2 regions of the Paenibacillus kribbensis genome follow, and region 2 is predicted to be linked to the other one. Evidence: a T-box and tRNA genes for the amino acid it is inferred to sense, from the RefSeq annotation. Region 2 holds a T-box; the other holds one or more tRNA genes.
What was found. A T-box is a leader RNA that pairs with one kind of tRNA and senses whether it is charged. The one in region 2 lies ahead of B4V02_RS05955 (valine--tRNA ligase), so its partner is inferred to be a tRNA-Val.
Positions count from the first base shown of each region.

Region 1 (6,623 bases), 790 kb from region 2:
CGATGTCCGCCATGGAGGCGGGAGCAGACATGTCAGCTACCAGCGTTCACAAGCTGGGCGGTTCCCTGACCCAAAGCTCGATTCTGAATGTGAATACAAAGAACGGATACATTAATCCGCAGCGTGTACAAACTATTTTCAGTATGCTGACGACGACATCCACTTCGTATATTCTGCTGGCTTCGTTGGACACATCCCGACGCAACCTGGCGCTTAACGGCCATGAAATAGCTCAACGCGCTCTGGATCTGGCTGAATATTGCCGGGCAGAGGTCAACAAGATTGAAGGGCTGTATTGCTTTGGCAGTGAGATTCTTGGCACCGAAGCTACCTATGATTATGATCCAACCAAAATTACGATTCATATCCGCCACTTGGGCCTTACCGGATACGATGTGGAAAATTGGCTGAGAGATCACTACAATATCGAGGTTGAGCTTAGCGATATGTACAATATTCTCTGTCTGGTGACCCCCGGGGATACCAAAGAGGATGTTGAGATTTTATTGAAAGCTCTGCGCGAACTGGCTTCTATACATTATTCTACAGGTCAGCAGCATGAGCTGATTGTAAAAATACCTGATATCCCGCAGCTCTCCCTCATTCCGAGAGACGCTTTTTACGGAGATACGGAAGTAGTTCCATTCAAGGAATCGGCTGGTCGTATTATTGCGGAGTTTATTTATGTATATCCACCGGGTATTCCGATCTTGCTGCCGGGAGAAGTGATTTCGCAGGACAATATTGATTATATTGTCGATCATGTGGAAGTAGGCCTGCCTGTTAAAGGACCTGAGGATCGAACGGTACATCAGGTGAAGGTTATCGTCGAAACGGACGCTATTTCATAATGCCGATCTGAGAGTCCGTGCTTGCAATACATGTTGATAGTCAACAAAAAAAGCCCCCATTCGGGGGCTTTTTAATGTCTTGAAGAGCTTCTAACAGCTGCTGTATCCAATTCTATTCGTATTGGGCAACAAGCTCGCTATATGCAGCTTCTACACGTTTCCATTCATCTTCGTCCTCAATATTGTAAAGCACCATTTCTTCGTTTTCTTCTTCCATACGAAGAATAATGCCATCCGCTTCAGGATTGCCTCGCTCCAGCAGAAGGGCGTAAACGTGATCTTCTACGTCAAAGGTCTCTACCAGCACCATTTCTACATCTTTACCATTTTCATCAGTTAGCGTAAGAACCATTTCTTCATGTTCGTGGTCATGATCGTGGTTGCAGGCTTCACCGTGTTCATGTTTGTGATCACTCATGGAAATACCTACCTTCAAATTGTTTTATTTTCCCTCGTATCGTAACATGATCAAGGATGCAGGTCAATTTGGGGTATGCCTAATTTATCGCTGTAATGACTTTTTCGGACACTAATGTATAGCTGCTGTCTTTGCTTTCTTTAATATAAAAACCGACACGGTAATTCCCTGCTGTTTTGAAATCATACGTAAAGTCACTGGTACGGAACCAAAAGTTATCCTTTTGTTCTCCTTTGATATCCTGGGACTGAATATCCTTTACATTGCCCGAAGGGTCGGTGATCGCTACCTTCACTCCAGAAATATCCGTTTTCAAGGTATCAATTTGACTAAATACATTGAATTTCACCTTGTTGCCTTTATTCACGTTACCAAACACAGTATCCCCCTTGAATAGGAACATATGCACGTTAGGCTGGTCGAAAACAACTTTCCCGCCAGATGGATCAAAATTTACAATTCCGTTAAAATCGCGAATAGGCACATACGTTTTTCCATCAATGACAACCGCGCCATCCTTCGACACTTCTCCATTAATAATCAGTTGCACTTGGTCCTTGGCGGATTCCGCCGAAATGACGGTCCCTCCCATTATCGAAAAGGCCATCATTAGGGCCATCACTTTTCTGAATTTAACCACCACTTATCCCTCCATCGTTATCTGTTAAAAACCTGTCGTTGTACATTTATACCTAGCTCAGCCCCACAAGTTGCGCTGTACTCCACAAATTGTCCAAAATTTTCACATAGCCTGCCAAATCCTTTAGTTCCAGCAGTATAGATGATAAAATACGACTGTAAAAGATCCTATACACATAGCCTGGAGGGTGAGCCTAAAATGAGCCTAACGATACAAATGCTTGGGACAGGCAGTGCCTTTGCTAAGCATTATTACAACAACAACGCGCTGCTGGATAGCGGTGAAGGGAAACTGCTGATTGATTGCGGAACTACCGCTTCTCTGGCTCTGCACCAAATGGGCGTTCCTTTATCTGAAATTGACGCTATCTTAATCACCCATATTCACGCGGATCATGTCGGAGGTCTGGAGGAATTCGGCTTCCAGATGAACATTCTCCACCGTCGCAAGCCTGTACTTTATATCGCTGAACCACTAATCCATCCACTATGGGAACACACACTCAAAGGCGGTATGTCACAGCAAGGCATGATTGATAGGCTCGAAGATGTTTTTGAGGTAAATGTACTAACACCTGGTAAATCTGCTGTTTTAGTATCTGGTATCCAGGTGGAACTCATCCCTACGCAACATATTCCCGGTAAAAACAGCTACTCGCTATTCATTAATGATCGTCTTTTTTATAGTGCGGATATGATTTTTGATCCTGATTTGCTTCATCACCTGGTGTATGAGCGTGGATGTCAGAGTATTCTACATGAGGTTCAGCTGCAAGGTGCGGGAGAAGTCCATACGACACTGGACGAGCTGCTAAGCCTGCCACAACCTCTTCAAGAGCGTATTCACCTGATGCACTATAGTGATGATATGGAACAATTTCGGGAGAAGGCAGGGGTCATGTCCTTTCTGGAGCAGCAACGCAAGTATCCCCTTGCCGAACTGGAACGTGCAAAGCAATAATGCCAATTACGGCTGAAGTGAGTAACAAAAAGCCGCCAAGCCTTCCTACAAAGGATAGCTGGCGGCTTCCATATATTTTTGCGTTTGATAGTAGACTTAAGTTTTAGTGTTAAACCCCGGGTCAGAACAACGGCAGCTGATCCAGATTATTGGTAGGATCCCCATCGGCATCTCCGCGAATTCGTTTGCTTCCATCCTTTGCCTTAAACACATTTACGCCTGCAATTGAGCCTGCTTCAATCTCATTTAGTGCCTGATTGTAATCCAGAATTCGCCCGGTGGACGTCTGAAAAGACGTCAGATCGCCATCCCCGTTTTTGCGTACCGCCGTAATCTGTTCCCGTTCTGTATTTGCCATGCTGCATCGCTCCTTAGCCATAGTATAGTGGAGGAACTCTCATTAGCATGGACTCTGTACAGAATTTTATGCATCTAGCACGATCGTTTACAGCTTTTTGCGCATACGTACGTGCGGAATTCCGGCATCGTCAAAAGGTTCATCGGATATCGTCTCATACCCGAGCTTTTCATAAAACTTTTCAGCTTGGCATTGGGCATCCAGCAGTGAGTATCTTAACCCCAGCTCACGTGCGCGTTCTTCCAGTGCCAGTAGCAATACACGCCCATAACCCGCCGCACGATACTCCTTGAGCACGGCAATACGCTGCATTTTAGCAGTATCTTCTTCATAATACGTCAGTCGACCAGTAGCCACCATTTCACCATGGTCACAAATTAGCAAATGATGAACGGCATCTCCCAGCTTGTCATAATGATCAAGCTCCAGTTCAAGAGGCACCTTTTGTTCCTCGACAAACACTTTGGTACGGATCGATATCGCTTCCTGTAGCTGTTCCTCTGTCGTTACACTGATAATTTCTGCGGCCATTCTCTGCTCCCCCTATCACCAATCCAATTGACAAACCTGGTAAATTTGAATTATATATATAAATGGCGACAAAATTCAAGTATCTTTATTTTTTTGCTTTACATATATGGTTAATACATGATATTATCTAGTAACCGCAGGACGGTAGCTCAGCGGGAGAGCATTATCTTGACAGGGTAAGGGTCATGGGTTCGATCCCCATCCGTCCTATACGTCAAAAGCCTTGATGATCAAGGCTTTTTTTATTTGTTTAGGGATAAGTTAGAATGTAAAGGGGAGTAAAACGACTTTGTGGTCAAGATTTGGTCAAGAATTGTTTTTTCGGAGTGTTTGGAACGTAGGAAATCGTCTATTGTTAGAATTTACTAGTCAAAAATATACTCCTTTGAAGATAAGAAGAGCCGACCGCATTATGGTCGGCTCTTCTATATGTTCTCACTGCAACGGCTTTAATACCTTGATTTCATCTTCCGTCAAACCAGAGGCTTTAGCTATAACTGACATTTCAACACCAAGAGCAAGTAGCCTTCTTGCCACTTCTTTTTTGGCTTCTGCTGTTGCTCTTTTGGCTGCGACTTCAGCCGCTTCATACATTGATGCTTCATCATGCAGATACTTCTGACGGTCTTCATACTGTCTCCGCGCTTCCAAGTCCTGACTCAAAAACTCCAACGTATCCATTGCTTTCTTTAATACAGGTTCATTTATTGTCAGCACCTCCCATTTGGATTGATCTGCACCTTTCAGGAACAGCAGCCAATTCACAAGCCCACCTTCCTCGATGGAGACAGCTTGTTCATCTAACTTGGGCAGCTCCAGAAAGTGGATTTCAATATCGTCGATTAACGAAATTCCGGTACGATCTTCTCGCAGATGAAACACATTATGATATTGATTATTCCGTAGTAAAGCATAGTCCAGAATGTTAATGGTCACACACCGTTTTAACTGGCTATATGGCTGCCCTTCCTGTAATTGCCCAGAGTATTGTTTACTCCAATAAAAGAGAGTTTGTTTCTCGGTATCCTATTTATTGAACAATTGCATTTCGACATTGATAATTTCTCCTTCTGTAGTTCTGGCTCAAATGTCAAGAATAGATTGCTTGTCACGTGGAGAGTCCTTGTCTGTATATGGGTTCAAAAGAATAATATCACTAAGCGGCGGCTTTCCGGCTTCCGCAAACGTGCGATTCAGAAAGGCCAACAGGACATCGTGGTTCTCTTCACTCCCAAAAATACGTTTAAATAAAAAATCATTCCGTGGATTAAGCAGCTTCATGAATGATCAACTCCGTTTTCTTTATTATATCATTATCACTGTTTGTTGCGTAAGCCAAACGTAAACACTCCAACCATTCTTTACCTCCTGAAGAGAAAACATAAATAGACCAAAGTGTCATTTGGTCGGCTTACACATTTATTATTCAGATACTTATGAGAAAATTCTAATCTTCATATAAGGCTCTACCAAGCTGTTCTTAGGAAACCTTCATTCATTATACTTAGAAGATAAAAAGCCGACCTAAAAATAGGATCGGCTTTTGTGCGTATCAGCTTATCATTATAGCTGCTCCATATTATAGAAGAAATATATTTAATAAGGTATTGAAGCACTCTATAATAGAACTTTAGATTACGATATAAACAGCTCCGCTTTCACGATCAATCTCTGTCGGGAAAGTTGTCACACAACCGGTATCCGGTTCTTGCACCTGACCGCTGGACAGGTCAATTTTCCAGTCATGGAGCGGACAATGGACTGCTGAGCCACATATCATTCCTTCGGATAGGCGTCCACCTTTATGCGGACAACGGTTTTCAAGCGCACGAACGCTTCCGTCGCTCAGGCGAAATAGGGCCACCTCTATATTACGAATACGAACTGTACGGGCTCCCTGTAGATCAATATCGCTCAGATTGGCTACTCTGATTCTACTGGTTGTTGTCGTGTTGATCTCCATTTTCTTCGGCCCCCTATTCTGTTACTGAGTTTAGCTCCGGTAGCTGCACAAAGTTTTTGAGCAGCTCTTTGTCATGGATGATTTCGCGCCAAGGATCAGTCGTCGCGCTTAACGTCTCCTCAATTCTGCTCACTAGCTCCTGTCTCGTCTCCGCATTCGCAAGCGCCTGCTTGATGGCTTCCAGTCCAACACGCTCTACCCAATGCGCTGTGCGCTCGCCCCAATTGGCTTGCTCGCGGTAATACTGCAGATAGGCGCCAGTCCATTCCATGACTTCATCCTCTGTTTTCACGGTGCAAAGCAGTTCAGACGCCCGTACCTTAATGCCGCCATTACCGCCAACGTAAATCCCCCAGCCACCATCGATAGCGACGACGCCTAAATCCTTAATCGTCGCTTCGGCGCAGTTGCGCGGACAACCGGATACAGCAAGTTTAACCTTGGCCGGGGCATTCATGCGCTCAAATGCCTTTTCCAGTCGGATCCCCATTCCCATCGCATCCTGAGTGCCGAAACGGCAAAAGGTGTTGCCGACACATGTCTTAACCGTTCGCAGCGTTTTCCCGTAGGCATGCCCGGACGGCATGTCTAACTCGGACCAGATACCTGGCAAATCCTCTTTTTTCACACCTAGCAGGTCAAGACGCTGTCCGCCCGTAAATTTCACCAAAGGCACATTATATTTCTCCGCAACAGCAGCAATTTTCTTCAGATCAGCAGGTGAAGTAACTCCTCCATAAATGCGGGGCACGACAGAATAGGTGCCGTCTTTCTGGATGTTGGCATGGTATCTTTCATTCGTGAATCTGGATTCCTTCTCATCCTCGTAATCCAGAGGCCACACCATGCCCAGATAATAATTGAGGGCCGGTCGGCATTTGGTACACCCTTCAGGTTCGCTC
Region 1 is NZ_CP020028.1:2,087,932-2,094,554, reverse strand. Features, by position in the region: gene B4V02_RS09375 (aminotransferase class I/II-fold pyridoxal phosphate-dependent enzyme) at 1-851, shown strand, start outside; gene B4V02_RS09370 (DUF1292 domain-containing protein) at 964-1,269, opposite strand; gene B4V02_RS09365 (hypothetical protein) at 1,349-1,888, opposite strand; gene B4V02_RS09360 (MBL fold metallo-hydrolase) at 2,108-2,869, shown strand; gene B4V02_RS09355 (DUF3892 domain-containing protein) at 2,991-3,227, opposite strand; gene B4V02_RS09350 (GNAT family N-acetyltransferase) at 3,315-3,758, opposite strand; tRNA gene B4V02_RS09345 (tRNA-Val) at 3,897-3,968, shown strand; partial or broken gene B4V02_RS09340 (Rpn family recombination-promoting nuclease/putative transposase) at 4,194-5,039, opposite strand; gene nirD (nitrite reductase small subunit NirD) at 5,389-5,721, opposite strand; gene nirB (nitrite reductase large subunit NirB) at 5,735-6,623, opposite strand, start outside.
Region 1: it encodes a tRNA-Val, which carries the amino acid that the T-box ahead of B4V02_RS05955 (valine--tRNA ligase) is inferred to sense. The anticodon was not compared.

Region 2 (6,623 bases):
ATACGGCTAAAACGAGCAATCAGGATCATTTCCGCCGTTATTTTACCGAAATGGTGAATGAGGGAGTCAGTGTGGCTCCATCTCAATTCGAGGGCATGTTCGTATCAGGTGTGCATACGGTTGAGGATATTGACGCCACCATTGAAGCGAACTATCGCGCGCTCAAACGTCTATGAGCTGGCAGGGTAGCTGGAGAAGAAGGGGACCTTGGCTGGAAGTCACACCGGGACGGGAAATTTCAGCTGGTGAAAATCGCATTGAGAATGAAGATCGCGCTGAGGCTGTAGACCACTGGTTGCTGAATCATTTGGGATTGCCGGATAAGCTGTGGCGCAGACTAAGGCACGAAAAAGGGATTGAACATACAGGGGACCGGCTGCGGCTGGCCCTTTTTCCTGTAATGGACCTTGGCGTCATCCCACGTTGGTATGATTTGACGATACTGTACGAGGATGATTTTTGCCTGGTCGTACACAAACCAGCGGGGATGGCGGTCCATCCAGACGGCGGTGTAAAGGATGGTCCACTGACGTTGGATCATGCTGTCGCATCCTATTATGAAATCCATGGCATTCATGCAGCAGTACGACATGTGCATCGTCTGGATGTGGATACGACAGGCCCGGTGCTATATGCCAAAAACGAATTCGCGTTGCTCAAGCTGGACGAGCAAATGCGAGCCAAGGCTATCGACCGCCGCTATGTAGCTTTGGTACGGGGGGAAGTGCCTTCATCGCTGCGGACATTGGATTGGCCTATTGGCAAGGACAGGCATCACAAGCAGCGTCGCCGTGTATCTCCGACTGGGCAAAAGGCAGTTACCCATGTGGAACTTGGTGACGTATGGGGAAGTGGTCCAAGTGCGATTAGCCTCGTGTATCTGACAATGGACACCGGACGAACGCATCAGATTCGCGTTCATCTTAGTCATGCCGGCTTCCCGTTGCTCGGGGATGTATTGTACGGGGGCCGGGCGACTGATTTTGGCAGGCAGGCGCTGCACGGAGAGCGTCTGACCTTCCGTCATCCGCTCAGCGGGGAAACGATTACCGTGGAGGATGCTTGGCCGGATGATTTGCAAAAGCTGGTCAAACAGCTATAAAAGATGGCATGCCTTCTATTTTGGCGCATATACTTGAACCTAGAAACGGTTTGCAATATGGAGTTTCCGTGCGCCTGACAGGAGTCAGAGGATGTGCGGAGGCTGCCCAAAGGAGGATGCCATCCTTGAATAAACAACAGAATGATCAGCCGCAAGGCTTGCGTTTTGATATTTATGAACGCATTCATTTGACGGAGGAAGCTGCCGGGATTGCTGAGTTGGAGGAAATTGAGCTTCTGCCACGCATTCAGGTTGTAACCCACGGCGACCATGCCGCTTTGCGAGGGCATTTGCTGCTGGAGGGCGTGTACCGCACACCTGAAGAGGCCACGAGTGAGCTTCATCATTTGATACCTGTGGAAATTACCATTCCGATGAACCGGGTAGGAAGATTGGAAGATATTTCGGTCGAGATTGAAAATTTTGATGTGGATCTGCTCTCCTTGCGTAGTCTGAATATTACGGGCGTTCTTTCGTTGCACGGGGTGGAAAGCTCGCATGCCGAAGAGACGGCGGTTTGGCTGGATGAGGAATTTACCGTAGTGCATGCACCTGATCATCCGGCGCAATCTCCTTCCACGGATGGTGAGCATCGGCAGGAAGGGATTTATTCTACCCAACAGGAGCTTGCTTCCTGGGAACAGCCGTCACTGGACTATGGGGAGCAGAAACTGCCACTGCCGCCGGAACAGCAAGCTTATGAGCCAGCTGTAGACTCTGATCGATTCTATGAGCCTTGGACGGGCAAAGCGGTTGAAGATAGCCCTTCCGAGATAAAGCACGAGCATGCTGCACCGGAAGTATGGGGATTTCAGCAGGAGGAAGCATGGACGGGAAGTGAGCCGAAGGTATCTGCTGTATCTTCCGATGTGGTGCATGATCCTTTGCAGTCTGAAGCACATTCCTCAGCAGAGCCGGGGAGCTATCTGGAGCCGCCGCAATTGGAAGCGAGCCATGTGGATGATTTTAGACCTGAAGCGTCAGAACAGGTGGACCATGCGGTCCATGACACCATTGCCGACGAGAAGCCGGAGATGCGTGTAGCGCTTAACAGCAAAAAGGACGAAGGAGCAGACGAGCCGGACACGGTTGTCTACTCGTCGTTGCTCCAATCGAGCCGTTCGGTGAAAGAAGCGGAATACCAGCATCAGCTAGAGCTGGAGCAGCAGCCGCAGGATCAGAAAGCCGAAGAAGAGCGGGAGAATGCCAAGTGGAAAAACCTTTTTTTCCATACACAGGATGAAACGCCTTTCCGCAAGGTCCGCTTATGCATCGTGCAGCGTGAGGATACGCTGGAAACAATAGCTGATCGCTATCAGCTCAGTTCACGGGAGCTTCAATTGTATAACAGATTGGCGGAGCATCATGTAGAAGAAGGTCAGGTATTGTACATCCCTTGATCCAGCCGCCGAAAAATGCGCAGCGGGTGTTGACTATAGTCAAAGGGAAATGTATGATGTGGTATAGCTATTGAAAGACTGAGATCGGGAAGAGTAGGCAGCAAGCCCTTCAGAGAGTGGAATTGCAGCGCTGTGAGGTTCCACAGGAAGCTACTGGCCGAAGTCACCCGGGAGTCGCCTGTTTGAACGGTCCCTCATTTCATTCCAACGGAAGGTACGAGGTTCACGGTAGAATAAGGCCGGTCCGCAACCGTTATCTGCATAAAGTGTCACACCATGTGTAATGGATCAGTGGATACATACACGAGGGGTGAAACAAAGGTGGTACCGCGAAAGAACAGCCTTTCGTCCTTTGAGGATGAAGGGCTTTTTTTATTTGCCAATTGAAAAATCATGGGGGTATCCTGATATGTCAGAACAAGACAACAAGACAACCTTGGAAATGCCAACAACGTACGATCCGAAATCAGCAGAGAAAAAATGGTATAAAACGTGGATGGAGAAGGGTTATTTCCGCGCCGGACAACATCCAGAGGCAGAGCCTTTTACAATCGTTATTCCACCACCGAATGTGACGGGTATGCTGCATATTGGACATGCGCTTGATTTTACCTTGCAGGATATTATTATCCGCACCAAGCGGATGCAGGGCTATGATGCCTTGTGGCTGCCAGGGGCAGACCATGCGGGTATTGCTACGCAAACCAAGGTAGAGCAGAAGCTGCGCGAAGAAGGTCTGACACGCTATGACTTGGGCCGCGAGAAGTTTTTGGAGAAGGTATGGGAATGGAAGGAACTTTATTTGGATAACATCCATAATCAATGGGAGAAAATGGGTTTTTCTCTCGACTATTCTCGTGAGCGCTTTACGCTGGATGAGGGACTGTCCCAAGCAGTGCGCGAAGTATTCGTAAAACTGTACAAAAAAGGCCTCATCTATCGCGGTAAACGCATCATTAACTGGGACCCTGCCGCACGTACGGCATTGTCGGACATTGAGGTGGAATACAAAGAGGTGAACGGAAATCTGTATCACCTTCAATATCCACTGAAAGACGGCAGCGGATTTATTACGGTTGCCACTACCCGTCCTGAAACGATGCTGGGCGATACAGCTGTTGCTGTACATCCGGAAGATGAACGGTACAAGCAAATGATCGGCAAAACACTTGTGCTTCCGATTATCGGGCGGGAAATTCCGATCATTGCGGACGATTATGTAGATAAAGATTTCGGTAGCGGCGCGGTTAAAATTACACCAGCTCATGATCCGAACGACTTTGAAATGGGACAACGTCACCAGTTGCCACAAATTACGGTCATGGACGAAACAGGAACGATGAATGCCGAAGCAGGCAAATATCAGGGCCTGGATCGCAGCGATTGCCGTAAGCAAATCGTCGCTGATCTGAAAGAACAGGGCGTATTGATTCGTATTGAAGAGCATGTGCACCAAGTAGGCCACAGCGAGCGTACAGGTGTAGTTGTAGAACCTTATCTGTCCACACAATGGTTTGTAGAAATGAAGCCCCTGGCAGCCAAGGCGATTGAAGCGCAAAAGGCTGGGAACGGTGTGAATTTTGTGCCAGACCGCTTTGAGCGTACGTATCTGCACTGGATTGAAAATGTGCGCGACTGGTGTATTTCCCGTCAGCTGTGGTGGGGACACCGTATTCCGGCTTGGTACGATGAAGAAACCGGAGAAATTATTGTTTCGGCAGAGGACCCTACAACTTTGCCGGAATATGCTGGCAGAAAGCTAAAACAGGATGAGGATGTACTGGATACATGGTTCAGCTCTGGTTTGTGGCCGTTTTCGACATTGGGCTGGCCGGAACAGACCGAGGATCTCAAACGCTACTACCCGACCAATGTTCTGGTTACAGGGTATGACATTATTTATTTCTGGGTGTCGCGGATGATTTTTACCGCACTGGAGTTTACAGATGAGATTCCGTTCAAGGACGTGCTTATGCACGGTCTGGTTCGTGATGCGGACGGTAGAAAAATGTCCAAATCCCTCGGTAATGGTGTTGATCCGCTCGATGTAATCGACCAATATGGAACGGACGCTATGCGTTATATGATTTCCACCAGCAGCACGCCAGGACAAGACCTTCGTTTCCGCTGGGAACGAGTGGAGCAAGCCCGCAACTTTGCCAATAAAATCTGGAATGCGTCCCGCTTTGCGCTGATGAATTTGGAGGGTGTTACTGCGGCGGATATCGACATTACCGGTGATTTGGGCACTGCTGATCGTTGGATTCTCCACCGTCTAAACGAAACTTCACGCGACATTACGCGTCTAATAGATGCTTATGAATTTGGCGAGACAGGCCGCCTTCTGTATAACTTTATTTGGGATGATTTGTGCGACTGGTACATTGAATTTGCGAAGCTTTCCCTATATGGCGACAACGCAGAGGCGAAAAAGAAAACACAGTCTGTACTGGCATATGTACTGGATCGGACACTGCGCATGATTCATCCGTTCATGCCGTTTATCTCCGAGGAAATATGGCAGCATCTTCCGCATGAAGGCGAAACGATTACACTGGCCGCTTGGCCTGTGTATGATCCGGCTTTTGAGGATAAGGATGCGGTAGCTGAAATGAATTTGCTGATCGACGTGATTCGCTCCGTGCGCAATATTCGCGCTGAAGTCAACGTACCGATGAGCAAGAAGGTTGAATTGCTTGTAAAACCCGGTGATCAAGCCGTTCTCGATATCATTAAACGCAATGCGGAATATGTACGCCGATTCTGCAATACGTCCGAATTCGACGCGGGATTGGAGTTCTCCGTTCCAGATAAAGCCATGACATCTGTTGTCAGCGGCGCAGAGCTGTATCTGCCATTGGCCGGACTGCTTGATATTGCCCAGGAAATTGGCAGACTGGAAAAAGAGCTTCAGCATTTGAACAGTGAAGTGGAGCGCGTGGAGAAAAAGCTTTCCAACCAAGGTTTTGTGGCTAAGGCACCAGCTAAAGTCATCGAGGAAGAGAAGGCGAAACAAGCTGATTACTCAGATAAGCGCGCCAAAGTTATCGCACGTATTGAAGAACTCAAGGGATAATTTCACTCACTATAAAATGACCTGAAGGTGAAAAGGATGTCAGATACGAACAGGGGCGGCGAGGCTGCTCCTTTACAGAGCTATGATGAAGCAGTGGAATGGATCAATGGTTTAATTCCGTTTGGAATCAGACCCGGACTTGAACGAATCGAGCAGCTAATGAGCATGTTGGGTGATCCGCAACGACATTTGAAATTTGTGCATGTTGCGGGGACCAACGGCAAGGGCTCAACCTGCGCTTTTCTAACCTCCGTCCTAATGAAGTGTGGTTACGATGTCGGGACTTTTACGTCTCCATACATCACACGATTTACGAACCGTTTTCAATTCAACGGGACCGACATTCCTGATGAGACGCTGGTTTTGCTTGCCAATCGCCTGTACCCGCTGGTAAAAGAAATAGCAGCCAGTGATTTGGGATCACCCACGATGTTTGAGGTATCGACAGCACTGGCTATTCTGTATTATGCTACGGTGTCTTTTCCAGATGTTGTGGTATGGGAGACAGGTCTCGGGGGAAGGATGGATGTAACTAATATCGTGAGTCCTATCGTCTCGATTATTACGAATGTAGGCTATGACCATACAGACATTCTGGGAGATACGCTTGAGCAGATTGCAAGGGAAAAGGCCGGTATCATCAAGCCTGGCGTACCTGTCGTAAGCTGCGTTACCCAACCCGAAGCTATTCAGGTTATACGGGAAACGGCGGCAAGACAGGGAGCTACCCTGTATCTGGCCGGTGAACAGTTTACGTATGAACGGCTGAACGGGGACGAAACGGGCCAAACGTTTTCATTCGCTGGTCCTTTCCGGCACATGGAAATCGACATTGCGTTGTTAGGCGAGCATCAATGTGCTAATGCGGCAGGAGCTATGATGGCACTGGAGGTCCTTCGTCAGTATTTGGCCTTTGTGTTGGAGGATGACGAACTGCTGAAGGGCTTTAAACAAGCGGCTTGGGCTGGACGTCTCGAACAGGTCAGCACCTCCCCGAGAATTGTCCTTGACGGGGCTCATAACCCAGAAGGGGCACAGACGCTTG
Region 2 is NZ_CP020028.1:1,294,377-1,300,999, forward strand. Features, by position in the region: gene hemL (glutamate-1-semialdehyde 2,1-aminomutase) at 1-176, shown strand, start outside; gene B4V02_RS05945 (RluA family pseudouridine synthase) at 173-1,102, shown strand; gene B4V02_RS05950 (LysM peptidoglycan-binding domain-containing protein) at 1,228-2,502, shown strand; T-box leader at 2,574-2,858, shown strand; gene B4V02_RS05955 (valine--tRNA ligase) at 2,912-5,578, shown strand; gene B4V02_RS05960 (bifunctional folylpolyglutamate synthase/dihydrofolate synthase) at 5,615-6,623, shown strand, end outside.